3 regions of the Pseudoalteromonas sp. PB2-1 genome follow, and region 2 is predicted to be linked to each of the others. Evidence: predicted binding sites of a transcription regulator. Region 2 holds the regulator's gene; each other region holds the start of a gene.
What was found. Region 2 encodes sigma-54, which starts transcription at its own class of promoters, with help from an activator protein. Its sites were predicted from a motif close to GTTGGCACGNNNNTNGNNT; they were not measured.
Positions count from the first base shown of each region.

Region 1 (4,243 bases), 900 kb from region 2:
CATTTCTGAAGTTAAAGACGCGGTCAGCGAAGTGCTAGAGCATGCAAAAAAGCTCGGTGCAACTGCAGCAGAAGCGGCGATGTCGAGCACCTCAGGTTTGTCTGTCAGCACGCGCATGGGCGAAGTTGAAACAATAGAGTTTAACCAAGACGGTGGCTTAGGTATCAGTGTTTATGTGGGTAATAACAAAGGCTCTGCTTCAACGGCCGACTTAAACCCTAAAACATTACGTACAGTGGTCGAAAAAGCCATTGATATCGCAAAATTCACTTCTGATGATCCATACAATGGAATCGCTGATAAAGAGCTACTTGAGTTTGCGCCGCTCGATTTAGATTTATACCACCCGTGGGAAGTAAGCCCAGAGCAAGGTATTGAACTTTGTCATCAAGCAGAGCAGGCGGCACTAAACGCCGATAAGCGTATTGTCAATTCAGATGGGGCGAGTTTTTCTTCTCACCAAGGTTTACGTGTTTATGGTAACAGCCATGGCATGGTTGCAGGTTACCCGCGCACGCGTCATAGCATTAGCACTATGGTGATTGGTAAAGAAGGCGAGCAAATGCAGCGCGATTCTGCGTATACTGTAGCGCGCCATAAAGATGATTTAAACGACGCTGCAAAAGTGGGCCTCGAAGCGGCAACAGAAACCTTGGCTAAACTTAATAGCCAAAAGCTCGGTACTATGAAAGTGCCTGTTATCTTTAGAGCAGATATTGCCAATTCATTATTCGGTCATTTAGTGTCGGCGATTGGCGGTGGTGCGCTTTATCGTAAATCGAGTTTCTTGCTTGATAGCTTAGGGACTAAAGTCTTTAGCGATTGTGTGAATATCTCTGAGCGCCCGCATTTATTAAAAGGTTTAGCGTCTTCACCGTTTGATGCTGAAGGTTTAAAAACCGTTGATCGTGAAATTATTCAAGGTGGTGAGCTGCAAACTTACCTGTTAGCAAGCTATGCAGCACGCAAACTGTCTATGGCACCAACGGGTCATGCTGGTGGTATTCATAACTGGTTAGTTGAGCAAACGCATGCTGATTTGAACGCGCTATTAAAAACCATGGGCACAGGTTTATTAGTGACTGAACTTATGGGCCAAGGTGTGAACACAGTGACTGGTGATTACTCACGTGGCGCAGCGGGCTTCTGGGTTGAGAGTGGCGAAATTCAATACCCAGTAAGTGAAATCACCATTGCTGGTAACTTAAAAGATATGTTTAAAGCGGTCGTTGGCTTAGGTGGTGACATCGAGCGCCGTGGCGGTATTCAAACAGGCTCTGTATTAATTGAACAAATGCAGATTGCGGGTAGTTAATTCATAAATAACTAATCATTTTTTAAAAGCCTCACTTTAGTGGGGTTTTTTTATTTGAAAAAGCGCTTTACCTAAACTTAACTTGAGGTTTTATCTTGGTGGCAGTTTAAAAATAAAAAGGAAATCCATCATGTATTTAGAACACGTAAACCTTGTTGTTAGTAATGTTGATGCCATGCTGCACTTTTATAAAGTCGCATTCCCGCACTGGCGTGTGCGTAGTCAAGGTGACAGCACATGGTCTGGCAAACCACGCAAATGGCTGCACTTTGGTGATGATTACCAATACCTTGCACTGAGTGATAACGGTGAAGATGAAAATCGTGATTTAGCGGGTCATCAAGTTGGCCTTGCCCATTTTGCTTATGTGACAAACGACATTAACGCCGTCATTGAACGTCTTGTTTCAGCCGGTTATGAAATTGATAAACGGGGTCCAGAAAATCCATACCGAAAAAATGTTTACTTTATCGACCCCGCAGGTTTTGAAGTTGAGTTTGTAGAGTATTTCAGTGATATTCCAAGTGAAAGGAATAATGATCTTTGATGTTGCCGTGAAAGTTATGTCGCGCGGTAGTTGTAGCTGCGGGTTGACCCCGCGTCATTGGTTACCTATTGCGCGATGTAAAATCGCGCCTACAATACCTCGCAACTTTTACTGCACCCTATTCATTTCTTTCCAACTGGCTTTTAGGCTATTGGCAAAGCTGATGAACTTTTCTTTCATGGTACGCTTTACTTTGATCTCCACTGAGCCTAGCCATACGTTACCTTCAATGGTAATGGTTGGGCCCTGACCTTTATTTAGAGCAACTGACTTGTTTTCTACGCTGCCAATAACGCTAAACAGTTTAGATACCACATTGACATGTTCAGGCACGTAGATCTCGTCGTTACCTAAAATACAGTTTACGTAAATAGTGACATGCTGATGCTGGAAAATCGCTTCACTAAAGTCGAGCTCAATTGAACCTAGGCAGTTTGTGAGGTGAATTTCTTTTGGCACAAGCCACTGGCCGCTGCGTTCATTTGAACCAAGAATACTACGTAACTGTAAGTTTTCATTATCATTGCTATGACTGTAGTGAGGTTTAAATTGAGCATGTTTATGTGATTTGTAATCAGTATCAGCTTTTAGCGCTAAGTCAGCAACAAGCTCAACAAGTACTTCGTTGCTGGTGGCTGCCATTGCTTGATCTAGTCGGCGTTCAAATGCCTCAGCTGAAATAACGGCATGACTGTAGTTATAAATGAGTTGATCGATGACTTCTTCTCTTACTTGATCGATTGGGCGATCTTCAAGTTTAACGGCCATGGTAGTTCCCTGTTGTAATTATAAAGTGATTGTTCTGTTATTGGATATGTAGCAAAGCTCAGGCCAAAGTTTATTTATATAAAAATCAATGTATTGTGTTTTTTGGCTTGTTAGTAACTTCGTTAAATTAACCATAGATTAATATTATCTGCAACTAATTGGTCATTTTTGCAACATTGTGAACTTATTACCGAGCAGCCTGTAAATTGTTACCGAGAAGAATATAACCATTATATGACTAAATCCATAAGGTGTTGATATATAAGGGTTAAATAGTTGGCATTAAAGTCGCATTAGTTAATTCGTCTTTAATCAAAAGGAGAAAGATTATGAATACATTCAACAAGTCTATGATTGCCGCGTTAGTTATTGGTGCTACTAGCATGTCAGCTCAGGCAAGCAGCTGGGAAAATGAAAGTAAAGATGCTTGGATTGATGGTAAGGCAGAAACTGTTCTTTTAATGAACACAAATCTAAACAACTTTGATATCAACACAGATGTAAAAAATGGCAAGGTTGTACTAACTGGTAAAGTGAAAAGTGAGCTTGATAAAGAATTAGCGGAAGAGCTAGTACTGAGCTTAGACGGCGTAACTGATGTTGAAAACAAGCTTACAGTTGTAAAAGACATGAAGACTAAGCACGCCAAAAAAGATATGGGCGACTCAGCTGAAAGTGACTTAACAGATGCAAAAATCAGCACTGTAATTACTACACGCTTCCTATTTAACTCAGAAGTAGGTGGTACTGATATCGATGTAGATACTGATAATGGTGTTGTAACCCTTAAAGGTACCGTTGAATCTGAAGCTGAAAAACAACTTGCAGTAAGCATTGCAGAAAATGCTGAAGATGTTCGCAAAGTAATCGATGAATTAACGATTGTTGCTGAATAATAAGTAATTAATGAAAGCCCAGCTTTGGCTGGGTTTTTATTTTATTTTCAAGGAGTGAATCATGGATTTAATTCGCATTATATTGTCAGTTTTAATTCCCCCATTAGGTGTATTTTTACAGGTAGGTTTAGGTGCACAATTCTGGATTAATATTCTTTTAACTCTATTAGGGTACATTCCAGGCTTGATTCATGCTGTGTATATTATTGCTAAACGATAATTGCACACAAGGATGATTTAGGAGCACAGCAAGGAAACGCTGTAGGAGTAACGGATTATAAACCGCAAGGAGTTACATAATGGAAAACGTAGCAAAGCACAATGGAAAGCAAGGAAGTAACAAGGCGTTATGGACAAGCGCACAATGGCAACGCTTTATGGAAAAGGTGAAAGGATAATTGCTAAGGAGCAGCAAATGGTAAGGAACCTAAAATGGATGAAGCTAGCGTAAGGAGGTGACTATATGGAACAAGTACAAACGCAATCAAAACAAGGAACGGATCAGCAAGGAGTTGCTTTATGGAATAAGCAGCAGTGGCAAGACTTTATGGATCATGCGAAAGCAGTTGCACCACAGGTAACAGGGAAGGCTGACGATAAAAACCCGATATTATCATCTTCAGGTGATATCGGGTTTTTAATCACATCAGCAATTTATCTTTATAATTTAAACTGATTAACAGTTCTATTTAGTGACACTGCTAATTCATTCAAATC
Region 1 covers NZ_CP090667.1:420,526-424,768, forward strand. The annotation lists gene pmbA (metalloprotease PmbA) at 1-1,315, shown strand, start outside; gene L0Z67_RS02025 (VOC family protein) at 1,446-1,862, shown strand; gene L0Z67_RS02030 (LiaF domain-containing protein) at 1,971-2,630, opposite strand; gene L0Z67_RS02035 (BON domain-containing protein) at 2,960-3,526, shown strand; gene L0Z67_RS02040 (YqaE/Pmp3 family membrane protein) at 3,588-3,746, shown strand; gene L0Z67_RS02045 (hypothetical protein) at 3,990-4,202, shown strand; gene L0Z67_RS02050 (methyl-accepting chemotaxis protein) at 4,187-4,243, opposite strand, start outside.
Region 1: a site for sigma-54 is predicted at 2,680-2,698, ahead of L0Z67_RS02030 (LiaF domain-containing protein). Genes of this name have one in related genera too.

Region 2 (4,243 bases):
TTCAGCATACATGTTAAAGCCCTTATTATAAGTCTTGCTCACGATGGCGAATTTTTACATTCGCATGGCTTTTCGCGAAACTTTCACCAATCGTCTGTGCTAAGTAAACCGAGCGATGCTGTCCACCTGTGCAGCCAATTGCGATCGTTAAATAGCTGCGGTTATTACGTTCAAGGTGTGGTAACCACGTTTGCACAAAGGTTTGAATCTGCCAAGTAAATTTTTGCACTATGCTATGGCTTGCAAGGTAATCTTTAACTGGTTGGTCGAGACCCGTAAGTGGCTTAAGATCTGGCTCCCAGTGTGGGTTTGGTAAAAAGCGTGCATCAAATACATAGTCAGCTTCTTTCGGGATACCATGCTTAAAGCCAAATGACATAAAGGTAATAATAAGCTTTTTGTCTTTTTTACCGAGAATCTTCTCACGAATTGACTCTGCTAGCTGATGTACACTTAAATCCGTTGTGTCGATCATAAAGTCGGCGCGGGTAATTAGTACATCGAGCAGTATTTTTTCTTGCTTAATTGCTAAATCGAGTGGTAAAGAATCTAAAGAAAGCGGATGTAAACGTCTTGTCTCAGAGAAACGTCTAATGAGTGTTTGATCATCACTATCAAGGTAAAATAAGGTTGGATTGGCGAAACCTGGCAAGTATTCAAGAATATCATTAAATTCTTGTTGCTCTTTTGGCAGGTTACGTACGTCGATACTGACTGCTATTTTGTCGTAATTATCAGAGACGCTGCGCACTAGCGAAGGTAATAGGTTTACAGGAATATTATCAACGCAATAATAACCAAGATCCTCAAGGACTCGTAAAGCGACTGATTTACCTGAGCCAGAACGGCCACTGATAATAATTAATTCCATTTATGCCTCTGATGCAATAACTTGAAACAGTTCCTGATCGGTTTTAGCGCTGCGTAACTGTTTACAAAATTCTTTGTCTTTTAGTCTATCAGCAATTGTTGATAAGGTCTTTAAATGAAGTTGGCAGTCTCCATCAGGTACGATGAGTGCAACAAAAATATCAACAGGGCGGTTGTCAATTGCGTCAAAGTTAATTGGAGATTCGCTCACTATAATAAACGCATGCGGTTTATCAGCACCTGACATACGACCATGCGGAATAGCAATACCTCTACCAATTCCTGTGCTCCCCAATTTTTCTCGATTGAGTAAAGCATTAAGAATATCTTGCTGCGATAGATGAGGAAGCTGCTCATGAGCGAGTTCGCTGATAAATTCGAGAATTCTTTTTTTGCTATTAAAAAGGACCGCAGCTTTGCTGCAGTCCTGGCTAGTAAGTGAACTAAGTTTCATAATTTAGTGTCGAGCTAATTTCTCTTTGTGTTTAATTACTTGGCGATCAAGCTTATCAATTAGCGAGTCGATGGCCGCGTACATATCTTGATGCTCTGTAGAGGCAAACAGTTCGCCTCCGTTTACATGTAAAGTTGCTTCTGCTTTTTGACTTAATTTTTCTACGTCTAAAATGACATGAACATTATTAATATGATCAAAATGCCTTTCTAGTTTCGCAAACTTGGTGTTTACATAGTCTTTTAATGAATCTGTGATTTCTACATGACGACCAGTTAGGTTTAGTTGCATAAGCATTTTCCTTCTATGTAAAACGTCTAAATCAAGCTTTTACGCTGATTAGACGGCGGTATTGCTAGAGACTCTCGGTATTTTGCAATTGTACGTCTAGCTACTTTAATTCCTTGCTCAGCCAATATATCTGCAATCTTACTATCACTCAATGGCTTCGCTGAGTTTTCTGCGGCAATAAGCTTTTTGATTAAAGCGCGTATTGCCGTTGATGAACACTCGCCACCATTTTCTGTGCTGACGTGGCTTGAGAAGAAATATTTCAACTCAAAAATACCCCTTGGGGTATGCATATATTTTTGCGTTGTAACCCGTGAAATCGTCGATTCATGCATTTCGACCATTTCAGCGACATCATTTAGCACCATCGGTTTCATCGCCTCAGGGCCGTGTTCAAAGAAAGCCTGTTGTTGTTGAACAATACAGTTCGTTACTTTTAATAAAGTATCATTCCGGCTCTCTAAGCTTTTAATAAACCACTTAGCTTCTTGCAGATGAGAGCGAATAAACTGACTGTCGCTGCTTGATTTTACAGAGCGTGACATAGCCGCATATTGGCTATTCACTCTGATCTTTGGCATACAGTCAGGGTTAAGCTCAACGACCCAACGACCTTTTACTTTTTTTACTGATACGTCGGGTATGACGTATTCAGACTCTTCACGTACGATGCTATCCGCGGGCTTAGGGTTCAAGCTATGGATAAGCGTCATGACTTCTTTTAGCTCGTTTTCTTTAAGCTTAGTCTTTTTCATCAAAGTACGATAGTCGCGACTTGCTAATAATTCGATGTGCTCAGATAAAACCATTTTAGTTTCAGCCAAATAAGGTGTATCTGCATCGAATTGACGAAGTTGAATACATAGGCACTCTTGTAAACTGCGAGCACCAATGCCGACAGGATCAAATAGCTGTATTCTTTTTAGGACCGCTTCGACTTCATCAAGTTCTATTTCTTCTTCTTCATCATCGTTTTGATTAAAGCTTTCAACAATATCCTCACAACTGACGGTTAAAATACCTGAGTCATCAATAGCTTCGACTATAGCAACAGCAATTGCTTCATCAGTTGGACTAAATGGGGTCAACTGTAGTTGCCACATCAGATATTCGTGGAGAGTTTCGGTTGACGCACCTTGATAAATAGACTCATCTTCTGGCATTGGCCCTGAAGAGGTTGAAGGAGCTGCACTCATGTACTCATCCCACGTGACGTCCATTGCTAGGTCGTCACTAACGGTATCTTTATTGAGTGCATCACTGCTTTCTTGCTCGTACTCACTTGGTGCTTCTTCTGCCGTAGCAGTGACTTGTGAATCATCAGAGTCAGATTTTTGTTCGTTTTTACCGATTGCGTCTTCACTGTAATCCGCTTCTTCCACTTCAAGTAGAGGATTACTATCAAGCGCTTCTTGTATTTCTTGCTGGAGATCCAATGTACTAAGTTGCAATAAGCGAATGGCTTGTTGCAGTTGTGGAGTCATTGTAAGTTGCTGGCCCATGCGCAGCTGTAATGATTGCCTCATGTATCCCTAACAATCCTTTTAAATCATTTATTGATACTACTTTGAGTCAATATCAATATGTTGTCATTATTGTAAGTCTAGCAGATGCTCTAGTCGGTGGTGTATTGGTTACAACCTGAATTGCTCGCCTAGATAAACATCGCGTACGGTTTGGTCTGCTAATACGTGTTCAGGCGTGCCTGATGCAATTAGCTCCCCATGAGAAACAATGTAGGCTTTTTCACAAACATCAAGGGTTTCTCGAACATTATGGTCAGTTATTAGTACACCGATACCACGGTTTTTCAAATGCTCTATAATTTTCTTTATATCTAACACTGAAATTGGATCAACACCAGCAAAAGGCTCATCTAGCAGAATAAATTTTGGATCTGCGGCTAATGCTCGCGCGATTTCAACACGGCGACGCTCGCCTCCTGATAGCGCCATACCTTGGCTATCTCGAATGTGCTGAATACTAAATTCATCAAGCAGGTTATTGAGTGTTTCTTCTCGTTGCTGTTTTTTAAGATCTTTACGTGTTTCAAGAATCGCCATCAGGTTTTGGTAGACCGTCAACTTTCTAAAAATGGATGATTCTTGGGGTAAATAGCCAATACCTAATCGAGCGCGATTGTGCATGGGTAATAAAGTGATGTCGTTGTCATCAATACTAATTTTACCTTTGTCGCTTGGCACTAGCCCTACAATCATGTAGAAGGTGGTGGTTTTACCTGCACCATTAGGGCCTAGTAGGCCAACAATACTGCCAGCTTCGACTTCTAGTCCCACATTTTTGACAACTTGGCGGCCTTTATAGCTCTTTGCTAACAGCTCTGCTTTTAATGTACTCATGGCTGGCCTTTATCATCTTTTTTATTATCAACAGGCACTAAGATTGTATGCACACGATCCGTTGAATTTTCGTCTTTTTCAGCACTAATGAGTTGTTGTTCCATGTCGTAAGTTATACTTTTTGCACTGACTTTTTGCCCTGCTTGTGTCACTTGTGCATCGCCAACTAAGGTGAGTAAACGCTTTGCTACATCGTAACGTACTTCGTCTGCACTGGCGCTCATAACCGTGCCATCTTCTTGTTTTTCTTCAAAGTAGGCTGGCTTAC
Region 2 covers NZ_CP090667.1:3,173,023-3,177,265, reverse strand. The annotation lists gene L0Z67_RS14815 (HPr family phosphocarrier protein) at 1-12, opposite strand, end outside; gene rapZ (RNase adapter RapZ) at 26-871, opposite strand; gene ptsN (PTS IIA-like nitrogen regulatory protein PtsN) at 872-1,324, opposite strand; gene hpf (ribosome hibernation promoting factor) at 1,328-1,615, opposite strand; gene L0Z67_RS14795 (RNA polymerase factor sigma-54) at 1,642-3,141, opposite strand; gene lptB (LPS export ABC transporter ATP-binding protein) at 3,250-3,975, opposite strand; gene lptA (lipopolysaccharide transport periplasmic protein LptA) at 3,972-4,243, opposite strand, start outside.

Region 3 (4,243 bases), 1.4 Mb from region 2:
TGTTAGCCCAATCTAAATTTAGAAAAGTCATGCCAGCTGTGTTTAATTGAGCGTCACCTAACTCAAACCGATTATGGCTGCAATGAATACATGTCACTTTTACACCGTTCACTTGATACTCATCAGAATTGACTGCGTTAATTGCTCCCTTGAGGCCTTTACCTAATTTAGAAATGAATGACATTTTAAATCTCCATATAAGTATAGTGAGTCTTAAAGCTACTCGTTTAGTTGTGTATTTAATAATACTAGCAAGATAAATTAATCACTGATTTAATTCAATTTATACTAAATAACAATATAAATAAGAGTGGTATTGTTGCTAAAACAAGTAGAAGCCAACCCTTTCTTACTATCAAATCCCGTAGGGAGACAATTGATAGTTATATTCTAGTGCGTTGCTTCTAATCGCTTGATTATCCCAACTTAACTATACGTAAAATAGAAAGCACCACACCAATGAACTGATGTGATGCTAGGGGAGGCATAAAAATTAAAAAGGTGATTCAGGGTAAGCGGTTTTGCTTTGTGTGCCTGTTAGTCTGTGCAGTAACTGTTTTTGTCGGGCTAATAATAAACCTGAACGTTCGTTAAGTGCCTGACAATGCTTTGATTTAATGACTAACTGCTGCATTAATGTTTGTGTTGTTTGTTTAATTTCTTTTGGCAACTTTTCAACTAACGTCATTAAGCCTTCTTTACCTTGTGCAAGCCCTAAACTTTGTAAATAGCTATCACGGCTTAGATGGTTTTTATCTAAAGACTGTAAAACAGCAGACATCTTGGCGTTGTGCTGTTGTAATGTTGTATCTCGTTCGCTTAGAAGCACATACTGTTGTTCAAGTGCACTAATGAGTGAATCAAGTTTGCGTACATCGTGTTGTAGGCTTTCAATAAACTGCTTAATGCTGTTTATGGTCATTTTTTATGAAACTCTAGTAGGGCATTAATTAATGTATCTTGGTCAAGCGACAGCTCACCATTAGCAATAGCGGCTTTTACTTTTGCTACTTTTTCAAGGTCAACATCAGGCTTTGACGCTAAGTCTTCAAAGGTATTATCGATTGTTTTACTAAGCGAACTAATTTGTTCTGCGCTTGCTTGCTTGTTCGCCGCTGTGTGAGATTTTTTACTGATATCTTGACTGCCCGCATCAATAAAGTTGTTCACTTTTGCAGCTTGCTCAACATGACTACTGCTACCTTTGTTGTTTATGTTCATTATCAATCCCCAATTAATTTTCTACTAATTTTGTAAAGCGACCCAATTTATCGATTTCTTAAATTTATTTTTAAATTTATAAAAGTGTTGCTTTCACAACCCCTTTATCAATCACTTGGCCTTCAACAATTTTACCAGAACTGAGGTTTTTTACTTTGATCATTTGGCCTTTAATCCCTTCCTCAAGTGCAATTGCTTTTACGCTTGCAGTAAAGGAGCTTGTGCTGATGAGAAGTTTTATATGCTGCTCTTTATTGACTAGGTAGTTATTTTCGAGCTGTCTGCGAGTGACTAAATCGCCTTGCTTGATGTTTCTTTTAACTGTCATTCCAATCAATTCATTTGTGCTCGTTTCCATACCGTAAACGTGTTTTGCAATATTAATCGAATCATAGTTTAGTAACTCATTGCTTAACACTTCGCCGCGTTGTAAGTCACGTTTAGCAACGACTAAATTGAGCCACAGATCAACTTTTGCGGTGGCTCTAAATTGCCAAATAGGATCTGCACAGCTGAGGGTCAGACGAATTCTACCTGCGGGAATGGAATTGGGTTTTACCCTGTTTATTGATAACTGATCACAGCTAAGCTCTTTTGCTGCAGCTGGTATGTATAACGCAATTTTTTTTTGCTGACTTTGCTTGTTTATGCTGCCCAAGTAATGAGTTATTTCGCTATTTATATACCGTTTAATCTCTTTTTGAAAATTGCTTGCTAAGACATTAGCTGAAAATAATAAGGAAATAATTCCAAAAAAGAGGAAAAAAGCACCATTCCGTATCGGAAGTATTGCTTCCGCTTTAGCGCGCCTTAGATTAAATTTATTACAGTAACTCATTGAAAAATATGTCTTATAAAATTTGGCATAAAGGTTGTTAATAGCCTTATACCGAATTCAAAATGTGCAAACGAGCATACAAGACGTAGTCAGTTGAGGCAACAATGGCATTATTTGATAAAGCGTTAGGCGTACACCCATTTGCTATGCAGTTGAGAATAGACAGAGCTGAGGTGATCGCAAGTAACCTAGCAAATGTTGATACCCCAAATTTTAAAGCCAGAGATGTGGATTACCAGCAAATTTTGGGCGATGTCGCAGCGAGTATGGAGCATAACAATGATGTAGGCTTTGCGGGAATCACTGCCAATGAGCTGATGTATCGTGTGCCGTATCAAGCATCCAGTGATGGTAATACCGTAGAGCTCAATGTCGAGCAGGCAAAATTCTCTAACAACAGTATGGATTTTCAGACCAGTATGACCTTTCTAAACATGAAAATCAGTGGCCTGCATAAAGTAATCAAAGGAAATTAATAATGTCTTTTAATTCTATTTATGACATTAGCGGCAGTGCAATGCGTGCTCAAGTGATGCGCTTAGATACCATTGCTTCTAACCTTGCTAATGCTGACACAGCGGCGTCTACCGAAGAGGGCGCATATAAGGCGCTTAAACCGGTTTTTTCTGCCATGTATAAAGACTCTTTTGATCAGCAAAATGTTGCGGCTGCTGTTAATACCATGGGTGTGACAGAGTCTAATCGTACTGTTGAGCAACGTTATGAGCCTAACAACCCACTTGCCAATGATGATGGCTATGTCTTCTATTCAAACGTCAATGTACTTGAAGAAATGGCAGACATGATGTCAGCAAGTCGTAGTTATCAAACATCCGTTGATGTTATGTCGCGTGTTAACAGCATGCAGCAAAGCATTCTTAAATTAGGACAGTAGCACCATGGATATCGCAAATACCACACAAAGCAATAATAATGCTGCCAATGTAAGCTCAAGTATTTCAGGGAATGTTAACTCGGCAGAAGAAATGTCGACCATGTTTTTAGAGTTACTAGTGGCACAGATCAGTAATCAGAACCCGTTACAACCTATGGACGGAACCGAATATGTTAGCCAACTAGCTGAATTCTCAAATGTTGAATCATTACAAAGTATAAAAAATAACACCAGTGCGAGTTTAGATAACAGTAGCAGCATGTTAGTCCTTGAAGCGACTAACTTAGTTGGTGAAACAGTGACAGTGCCAGCGGATGTGGTGGCTTTAGAAAAAGAGGGCAAAGTGTCGGGTCTTGTTAACTTATCAACACCTGCTGATTCAGTCACTGTGCAACTTTATGACAGTAATGGCCAGTTAGTTGAAGAAAAACAGTTGGCATACAGTGGTGTGGGTTCTTTGAATTTCGAATTTGATGAACAAGATGCGGGTGGCTATTCGATTAATGCTTTTTCGACTACCAATGGTGTTTCACAACGCCTAACACCTTGGCTAAATGGTGAAGTAGAACGCGTCTCTGTGGGTAGCAGCAGCGACGATATTTTATTGCAAGTTGATGGCTTAGGTAATTTTGCCTTAACCGATATTAATCAAGTTGCTTAGACTGAAGAGGAATAATTATGTCTATGTTTAATATAGGTTTAAGCGGCCTTAAAAGCACTCAAACAGGGTTAGAAGTAACAAGTAATAATATCGCTAACTCATCAACTTCTGGTTATAAAACAGGTAATACAGAATTTGCCGCGGTTTACAATGGTGGTAGCCGTAGCGGTGTACGTGTTTCAGATATCAAAGAAGACTTTGTAACCGGTGGTGATATTGTTAGAACAGGTAACGCACTTGATATTGCAATTGATGGTCAAGGTTTCTTTGCTATCTCTGAAGGTAACCGTATTGCTTATACGCAAGCAGGGCAATTTACCCTAGATAACGAGCTTAATATTGTTAATGCAAATGGGGCAAAGCTGCAAGGTTATGGTGTGAGTGATGCTGATGCGGCTGGCGAAGCTGAGATCATCCCAGGTGTGTTAACGGATCTTAAAGTACAAGGCGCGAACATCCCAGCTGTCGCAACTGATGCAATCGATTTTCATGGCAACTTAAGCTCTGCCAGCGACATTATTTCTTATCCTGTAGCACCGAATAACTTTGATCCTACCGATGGCACACAGTATAACTTTTCGCAGCTAACAGAAGTATTCGATTCGCAAGGTAACAGCCATGTATTGAC
Region 3 covers NZ_CP090667.1:922,741-926,983, forward strand. The annotation lists gene L0Z67_RS04300 (hypothetical protein) at 1-184, opposite strand, end outside; gene flgN (flagellar export chaperone FlgN) at 494-922, opposite strand; gene flgM (flagellar biosynthesis anti-sigma factor FlgM) at 919-1,221, opposite strand; gene flgA (flagellar basal body P-ring formation chaperone FlgA) at 1,298-1,879, opposite strand; gene flgB (flagellar basal body rod protein FlgB) at 2,164-2,535, shown strand; gene flgC (flagellar basal body rod protein FlgC) at 2,538-2,954, shown strand; gene L0Z67_RS04330 (flagellar hook assembly protein FlgD) at 2,959-3,615, shown strand; gene L0Z67_RS04335 (flagellar hook protein FlgE) at 3,633-4,243, shown strand, end outside.
Region 3: a site for sigma-54 is predicted at 2,081-2,099, ahead of flgB (flagellar basal body rod protein FlgB). Genes of this name have one in related genera too.